Regions from separate parts of the Streptomyces sp. NPDC048248 genome, predicted to be linked through region 1. Evidence: riboswitches for the same ligand, from Rfam matches in the RefSeq annotation. Region 1 holds a riboswitch; the other holds the start of a gene.
What was found. Region 1 has a riboswitch for glycine ahead of gcvT (glycine cleavage system aminomethyltransferase GcvT). Riboswitches for the same ligand answer to the same signal wherever they lie in the genome.
Positions count from the first base shown of each region.

Region 2: another riboswitch for glycine. It lies ahead of gcvP (aminomethyl-transferring glycine dehydrogenase); the one in region 1 lies ahead of gcvT (glycine cleavage system aminomethyltransferase GcvT).

Region 1 is NZ_JBICZL010000012.1:295,753-299,918, reverse strand. It holds gene glyA (serine hydroxymethyltransferase) at 1-644, opposite strand, end outside; gene gcvH (glycine cleavage system protein GcvH) at 752-1,129, opposite strand; gene gcvT (glycine cleavage system aminomethyltransferase GcvT) at 1,239-2,366, opposite strand; glycine riboswitch at 2,517-2,611, opposite strand; gene ACGFZW_RS26985 (AAA family ATPase) at 2,840-3,544, shown strand; gene ACGFZW_RS26980 (enhanced serine sensitivity protein SseB) at 3,709-4,166, shown strand, end outside.
Region 2 is NZ_JBICZL010000010.1:8,651-12,816, reverse strand. It holds gene gcvP (aminomethyl-transferring glycine dehydrogenase) at 1-1,776, opposite strand, end outside; glycine riboswitch at 1,965-2,062, opposite strand; gene ACGFZW_RS22295 (PRC-barrel domain-containing protein) at 2,177-2,560, shown strand; gene ACGFZW_RS22290 (DNA polymerase IV) at 2,470-3,918, opposite strand; gene ACGFZW_RS22285 (MerR family transcriptional regulator) at 3,986-4,166, opposite strand, start outside.

The DNA of each region.
Region 1 (4,166 bases):
GGGTGCAGACCCGCGGCGACCAGGCCGGCGAAGTGCGCCATGTCGACCATGAGGTAGGCGCCGACCTCGTCGGCGATCCGGCGGAACTCGGCGAAGTCCAGCTGCCGCGGGTAGGCGGACCAGCCGGCGACGATCAGCTTGGGGCGGTGCTCCTTGGCGAGGCGCTCGACCTCTTCCATGTCGACGAGGTTGCTCTTCTCGTCGACGTGGTAGGGCACCACGTTGTAGAGCTTGCCGGAGAAGTTGATCTTCATGCCGTGGGTGAGGTGCCCGCCGTGGGCGAGGTTCAGACCCAGGATGGTGTCGCCCGGCTTGATCAGGGCGAACATGGCGGCGGCGTTGGCCTGCGCGCCGGAGTGCGGCTGGACGTTCGCGGCCTCGGCGCCGAAGAGGGCCTTGATCCGGTCGATGGCGATCTGCTCGACGACGTCGACGTGCTCGCAGCCGCCGTAGTAGCGACGCCCGGGGTAGCCCTCGGCGTACTTGTTGGTCAGGACCGAGCCCTGGGCCTCCATGACGGCGAGGGGAGCGAAGTTCTCCGACGCGATCATTTCGAGGGTGGACTGCTGGCGGTCGAGTTCGGCGTCGACGGCGGCGGCGACGTCGGGGTCGAGCTCATGGAGGGAGCTGTTGAGAAGCGACATGAGTCTTTCCTGGAGGGGTCAGGCGCGGTCGGGGTCCTCCCGGACGGATCCCGGGGGAGCTTCCGCTCGGTCGGTGGCGGGGTGCCGGGGCGGCGGGCCGGGAGGGCTCAGCCGGCGGCGAAGGCGGTGTACTCGTCTGCCGAGAGCAGGTCGTCCGGCTCGCCGCTCACCTTCACCTTGAACAGCCAACCACCCTCGAACGGGGCGGAGTTCACCAGCGACGGGTCGCTCACGACGTCCTCGTTGATCTCGGTGATCTCACCGGTGACCGGGGCGTAGAGGTCGCTGACCGACTTGGTCGACTCCAGCTCACCGCAGGTCTCGCCCGCCGTGACCGTGTCCCCGACCTCGGGAAGCTGCACGAAGACGACATCGCCGAGCGCGTTCGCGGCGTGCTCGGTGATGCCGACCGTCGAGACGCCGTTGTCGGCGGCCGACAGCCACTCGTGCTCCTTGCTGTAGCGCAGCTGCTGGGGGTTGCTCATGGCTCGATTCTCCTGTACGCGAGGGTGTGATCGTGAATGGGGTCTTGCACAGTGAGACGCGTGGGGCGCGCCGGTTTCACGACTGCCCGGGGGCAGCGCGGTACCGGCGTCACTTCTCCCGCTTGTAGAAGGGAAGCGCGACGACCTCGTACGGCTCATGGCTTCCACGGATGTCCACGGCGACACCCTCGGCGCCCGGTGTGGCGTACGCCGCGTCGACGTAGGCGATCGCGAGCGGCTTGCCCAGCGTGGGCGAGGGCGCACCGGAGGTGACCTCGCCGATGACGGTGCCGTCGGCGGCGACGACCGCATAGCCGGCGCGCGGGACCCGGCGGCCCTCCGCGATCAGCCCGACGAGCTTGCGCGGCGGCGCGGACTCGGCGCGGCGGGCGGCCTCCTCCAGGGCGGCGCGGCCCACGAAGTCACCGCCGTTGGTGGTCTTCTCGAACTTCACCACCCGGCCGAGACCCGCGTCGAAGGGCGTGGTCGCGGTGGTCAGCTCGTGTCCGTACAGCGGCATGCCGGCCTCCAGGCGCAGCGTGTCGCGGCAGGACAGGCCGCACGGGACGAGCCCGACGTCCTTGCCGGCCGAGGTCAGCGCCTCCCAGAGGGCGACCGCGTCCGCGGGCCGCACGAACAGCTCGAAGCCGTCCTCGCCGGTGTAGCCGGTGCGGGCGATCAGCGCGCTCACGCCGGCGACCGTGCCGGGCAGGCCCGCGTAGTACTTGAGGCCGTCCAGGTCGGCGTCGGTCAGCGCCTTGAGGATGCCGGGGGACTCCGGGCCCTGGACGGCGAGCAGGGCGTAGGCGTCGCGGTCGTCGCGGACCACGGCGTCGAAGCCGGACGCGCGCTCGGTCAGCGCGTCGAGCACGACCTGGGCGTTGGAGGCGTTGGCGACGACCATGTACTCCTGGTCCTCGAGCCGGTAGACGATCAGGTCGTCGAGGATGCCGCCGGCCGCCTCGCAGATCATGGTGTAGCGGGCGCGGCCGGTCTTGACGCCGCCGATGTTGCCCACCAGTGCGTAGTCGAGGAGATCGGCGGCCTGCGGGCCGGTGACGGTGATCTCGCCCATGTGGGAGAGATCGAAGAGGCCGGCCCTGGTGCGGACGGCGACGTGCTCGTCGCGTTCGCTGCCGTAGCGCAGCGGCATGTCCCAGCCGGCGAAGTCGGTCATGGTCGCGCCGAGCGCACGATGCGTGGCATCCAGCGCGGTACGGCGAGGGGCATCAGTCATGGTTCTGGGCTCCCAGGCATGGGTGACAAGACGTTCTCCCCATCTGTCATCGGAACCTGAGAGGTTCACCGGGATCCCGCGAACGGACCCGGTTTGCACCTTGGGTGGAGCCACCCGTCAGCCAGGCGGTGGCTCGCTTTTCAGATCTGCCTCGCCCGCGCGGTATCGGGGCCTGAGAGATTCAAGGGAGGACTTGCTCCTTCGGCGCCCCGCCGTGGCGGCGAGGACTCTCCCGCGCGGATTCAAGCGGCCGGTATGGAGTTGGCTGTGCACGGGTGAGCTGAGCGGTGCACAGTGGCGCCGACATCATTGCACGGGATCGCCGGATGCAGGAGTCCTGGTTGTCGCACCGGCCCGGGCGGCCGCCGTGGTCCGGGGGATCGGGCAATCGCCTTGATGGGTATTACCTTTTCTTGACACTCTTCGGGAAAGGGACGGACACCGGCCGGGCCCGCTAGTGACCGGGAGGGGCGATGACGGTGCACAAAGATGCCGCACTCGCGACAACGTCGGGGATCGCGGGCGCCGCGGTGCCCCGGCCCGCACGCTCGCCCCTGGCCGTGGTCAGGCCGGGGCGCGGTGCCGAGGTGATCGACCTGAGGGGAACACGTCACACCGGCAGGACGGCCGAGATGCGCTTCCCGGCCGGTGACCTCGTGGTGGTCTCCGGGCTGCCGGGCAGCGGCAAGAGCACGCTCATGCACCGCATCGTGCCGGTGCTGGACGGCCGGGGTGCCACGGTGCACCGCATCGACTCGCAGGACGTCCGGGTGCGCTGGGAGCGCGGCAGGCTGCGCCGGCTGCCGTACGGGGTGTATCGCCCGCTGGTCCGTGCCGCGCACTACCTGGGGCTGCGCCGCGCGCTGCGCTCCGGCGACAGCGTCGTGGTGCACGACTGCGGGACGCTGGCGTGGGTGCGTCGCTGGATAGCGCGGTCGGCCCGGCGAGGCGGCCGCGGACTGCATCTGGTGCTGCTCGACGTCCCGCCGGAGGTGGCGCTGTCCGGGCAGGAGTCGCGGGGACGCGGAGTGTCCGGGTACGCCTTCGCGCGGCACCGCAGGGCGGTGGGCAGGCTGGTCGAGGGTGCCGAGGCCGGCCGGCTGCCGAGGGGGTTCGCCTCGGCGGTGCTGCTTGACCGGCCGGCGGCGAGCGCGCTGGAGACCGTCGGCTTCGGCTGAGGCGGCCTCCGGCCGGGGTGGCCCCTCGGCCGAGCTGCTCTTCGGCGGCCGGGCCGCCCCCGCACGCCGGCGAAGATCGACTGCCCACCACCCCCTTCGGCTGCCGCAGTGTCTGCCGCTAGGGTCTTTGGCCAGATAGGGCGGTTTGGAACGGGTGGGTGTACATGAACTTTCCGGAGCAGGGCATACCGCAGCTGACCTGGCCTGCGAATGAGCTGGAAGAGGTGCTTGCCGCCTCGGTCGGGCACCCGGGTGCCGGTGGCCGGATCGTGGAGGTGCTGGGGCGCAGCCGGGTGTGGGTGCCACTGCCCAACGGCGGCGGCCCGGACAGCGCGGGCCCTGGAGCCGGTGGGCTGGATCTGCCGACCACCGAGATCGGCGGCGCGGCGTATGTCCCGGTCTTCAGTTCCGAGCAGGAGTTCTTGCGGGTCGTCGGCTCCCATATGTCCTTCACCGTCGCGCCCGCCCGGGAGTTCGCCCGTGGACTGCCGCCGCTGATCGGTATCGCGGTCAACCCCGACGGCACGGTCGGCGTCCCGCTGCCCCCGCCCGCGGTGGCCGAATTGTGCCGGGTGGGGCGGACGGAGACGGACGGTCCGGCGAGCGGCGGCCGGGTCCGGCT
Region 2 (4,166 bases), on a different contig from region 1:
GCCGTTGGCGCGGTGGTAGGCACGCACGGCCAGCAGGCCCGCCAGTTCGCCCTGGGAGCCGGCATTCGGCTGGATGGAGACCTTGTCGTAGCCGGTGACCGTGGCCAGCTGCTCCTCGAGCTCCTGGATCAGGGTGAGGTAGCCCTGCGCCTGACCGGCCGGCGCGAAGGGGTGCAGCTGCCCGAACGCCGGCCATGTGACCGGCTCCATCTCGGTGGTGGCGTTCAGCTTCATCGTGCAGGAGCCGAGCGGGATCATGCCGCGGTCCAGCGCGTAGTCCTTGTCGGCGAGGGTGCGCAGGTAGCGCAGCATCGCGGTCTCGGAACGGTGCTGGTGGAAGACCGGGTGGCCGAGGTAGTCGTCGGTGCGCAGCAGCTCCTGCGGCAGTCCCTCGCCCGCGGCGGCGTCCAGCTGCTCGATGTCGGCCTGGACGCCGAAGGCGCCGAAAACGCCGGCCAGCTGCCCGCGGCCGGTGGTCTCGTCGCAGGCGATGCCGACGAGGTCGGCGTCGACCTGGCGGAGGTTGATGCCGGCCTCGCGGGCGGCGGCCACGACCTCGGCGGCGCGGCCGGGCACCCGCGCGGTCAGCGTGTCGAAGTAGGCGCCGTGCACGATCTCCACACCGCCCGCCCGCAGGCCCTCGGCGAGGAGGGTGGCATAGCGATGGGTGCGCCGCGCGATGGCGGCCAGGCCGTCCGGGCCATGGTAGACCGCGTACATGCCGGCCATGACGGCGAGCAGCACCTGCGCGGTGCAGATGTTGCTGGTGGCCTTCTCCCGGCGGATGTGCTGCTCACGGGTCTGCAGGGCCAGGCGGTACGCCTTGTTGCCGTCGGCGTCGACCGAGACGCCCACCAGGCGGCCGGGGAGGCTGCGGGCGAACTTCTCGCGTACGGCCATGAAGCCGGCGTGCGGCCCGCCGAAGCCCATCGGGACGCCGAAGCGCTGCGTCGTGCCGACGGCGATGTCCGCGCCGAGCTCGCCGGGCGAGGTCAGCAGCGTCAGGGCGAGGAGGTCGGCGGCGACGGTGACGACGGCGCCCAGCTCCTGCGCCTGCGCGATGACCGCGCGCGGGTCGCGCACCGCACCGGAGGCACCCGGGTACTGCAGGAGCACGCCGAAGACACCACGCTCGGCGATCTCGGCCGGAATGCCGTCGCCGAGGTCCGCGACCACGACCTCGACGCCGGTCGGCTCGGCACGGGTCTGGAGCACGGCGATGGTCTGCGGCAGACAGTCGGCGTCGACCAGGAAGACGCCCTTCTTGACCTTGCCGACCCGCCGGGCGAGCGACATGGCCTCGGCTGCGGCGGTGCCCTCGTCCAGGAGCGAAGCGCCGGAGGTGGGCAGACCCGTCAGGTCGGCGACCATGGTCTGGAAGTTCAGCAGCGCCTCCAGCCGACCCTGCGAGATCTCCGGCTGGTACGGCGTGTAGGCCGTGTACCAGGACGGGTTCTCCATGACGTTGCGCAGGATCACCGGCGGTGTGAACGTGCCGTAGTAGCCCAGGCCGATCATGGAGGACAGGACCTGGTTGCGGTCCGCGAGACTGCGCAGCTCCTCCAGGACCTCGGCCTCGGAGCGGCCCTGGGGCAGCCCCAGGGCCTCGGCGCTCTTGATCACATCGGGGACTGCGGTGGCGGTGAGCTCGTCCAGCGATCCGAATCCGACGTGCGCGAGCATCTTCGCCTGCGCCTCGTGGTCAGGCCCGATGTGCCGGTGCTCGAAGGGGGTACCGCGCTCCAGCTCGGTCAAGGAGATGCGATTGGTGGTCATCTGCGGGGGCCTCCTGGTCATACGACCTACGAGGGGCACCACGGCACTGGTGCCCGGACGGCCTCCCCCTCTGTCATCTCAACCTGAGAGCTTCGCCGGCCCGCGCGCTGCGGTCCGACTTTCACCGTCGGTGAGGATGGGTTCCGGCGTTGTGCCTGTCCGTGGCCCGCCCTGCTTTCCAGAGTGACCTCGTCCATGCGGTACGTGTGCCTGAGAGATTCCGGGGAGGATTTGCTCCTTCGGCGCCCCCGTCGCGAACGACAAAGGACTCTCCCGCATGGGGTCTGCAGCCATTCGCCAGCCTACCAGCGCACCTCCCGGAGGAACTTTCGAGTGGCCGGGGCATGAAATGTGCCGTTTGGTAGTGGTGACAGGGCAGCTGCGACCATATGGAGGGGCCGTGCAAACCGACATCGATCCCCGGAGCCTGATCGGCCGCAAGGCGTTCGACCGGCACGGCACGAAAATCGGCACCGTCGACGAGGTCTATCTCGACGACGCGACCGGGGAACCGGAGTGGGCGGCCGTGCGCACCGGCCTGTTCAGCAGGGACGCCTTCGTCCCGCTCGAGCCGAGCGAGCTGGCCGACGAGGGCCTGCGCATCCCCTTCGACCGCAAGCTGATCAAGGACGCCCCCGACTTCGGTGTCGGCCGGCACCTCTCTCCCGAGCAGGAGCTTCAGCTCTACCACCACTACCGGCTGGATATCTCCTCCCCCGCCTCCGACGCGGTCTCCTCGGCGGGCGACAAGGACTTCGGCAGGATCGCCGGTTCGGAGGACTGAGCCCCGCTCGGCTTCTCCCGCACCAGCGGCAGTGGCTCCCCGGGCCGCAACGCAGGGTCCTCGACGGCAAAGGTCCGCACCCTTCCCGGTGCGGACCACGGCGTCTCGAAGCGGACGGTCACTCTCCCGACCCCGCTCCCCTGCACCCAACCGGCGCCGTACTCGTCGTGCACGATGTCGAGCCCCGGCAGCCAGCGACGCGGCAGCTCTCGCGGCTCCTGCTCGCCTGCCTCGTCCGCCGTGTGCTCCTGAGTCGCCTTCGCGGTCTCCGCGGCCTCCCGCTCGGTCGCGACCTGGGCGAAGAGGTCCTCCTGCGTGAAGTCGGCCAGCCCGCTCACCCCGACCCCCAGCAGCCGCACGCCGCCCGTGGTGTCCACGGTCTCCAGCAGCCGTGCGGCGGCCTCCCGCACGACCGAGGGGTCGTCGGTGGGGCCGCGGAGCGTCTCGGAGCGGGTCAGCGTCGAGAAGTCGTAGCTCCGGACCTTGATCACGACCGTACGTCCGGAGCGCCCGGCGGCCCGCAGCCGCTGCACACAGCGGTCCGCGAGGCGCACCACCTCCGACCGCACCCGGGTACGGTCGGTCAGGTCCACCTCGAAGGTGTCCTCGACCGAGATCGACTTCGCGTCCCGCTCCGCCACCACCGGCCGGTCATCCCGGCCCAGTGCCATCGCGTACAGCCCGGCGCCGTGGGACTTCCCCAACAGGCGCACCAGCTCCGCCTCACCGGCCTCCGCGGTCTCCGCGACCGTCGTGATCCCGGCCCGGCGCAGCGCCTCGGCAGTGGCGGGCCCGACCCCGGGCAGGGTGCGCACCGTCATCGGTCCCAGCAGCTCCCGCTCGGTGCCCGGCTCGATCACCACGAGCCCGTCCGGTTTCGCCGCCTCGGACGCGATCTTCGCCAGCATCTTGGCCCCCGCGAGCCCCACCGAACCCGTCAGTCCGGTGGCCTCCCGGATTTCGCGCCGCAGCCGCTCCCCCACCGCGCGGACGGCGGACGTCTCCGCCGCGACACCGCCGGCCTCCAGGTCGACGAACGCCTCGTCCAGGCTCAGCGGCTCCACCAGGGGCGACAGGGCGTGCAACAGCTGCATCACCGTCTCACTCACCTGGCGGTAGAGGGTGAAGCGGGGATTGAGATACGCGGCGTTGGGGCACAGGCGACGCGCCTGAGCTGTGGGCATCGCCGAACGGATGCCGAAGACCCGGGCTTCGTACGACGCCGTGGAGACCACCCCGCGCGGCCCGATCCCGCCGACCACCACGGGCTTCCCGCGCAGACTCGGCTTGGCCGCCTGTTCGGCGGCCGCGAAGAAGGCATCCATGTCCAGGTGCAGGATCGTCGGCGCAGGTCTCACACCATCGATGCTCCCGCACACCACTGACAATCGCCCCGCGCGCAGGGCCGGAAAGCGCGTCGGGCGCTCAGCCCGCCCGGTTGCGGCGCCGCGCCAGCTCGTCGTGCGGATTCTTCCCGACGAGCGTCTCGCCGGTGTCCACACGCTCACCGTGCAGCTGGGAGAGCGCGCCCTCCACGTCCCGCCAGACCACGCCGACCGCGATACCGAACACGCCCTGGCCGCCCTGGAGGAGATCCACGACCTGA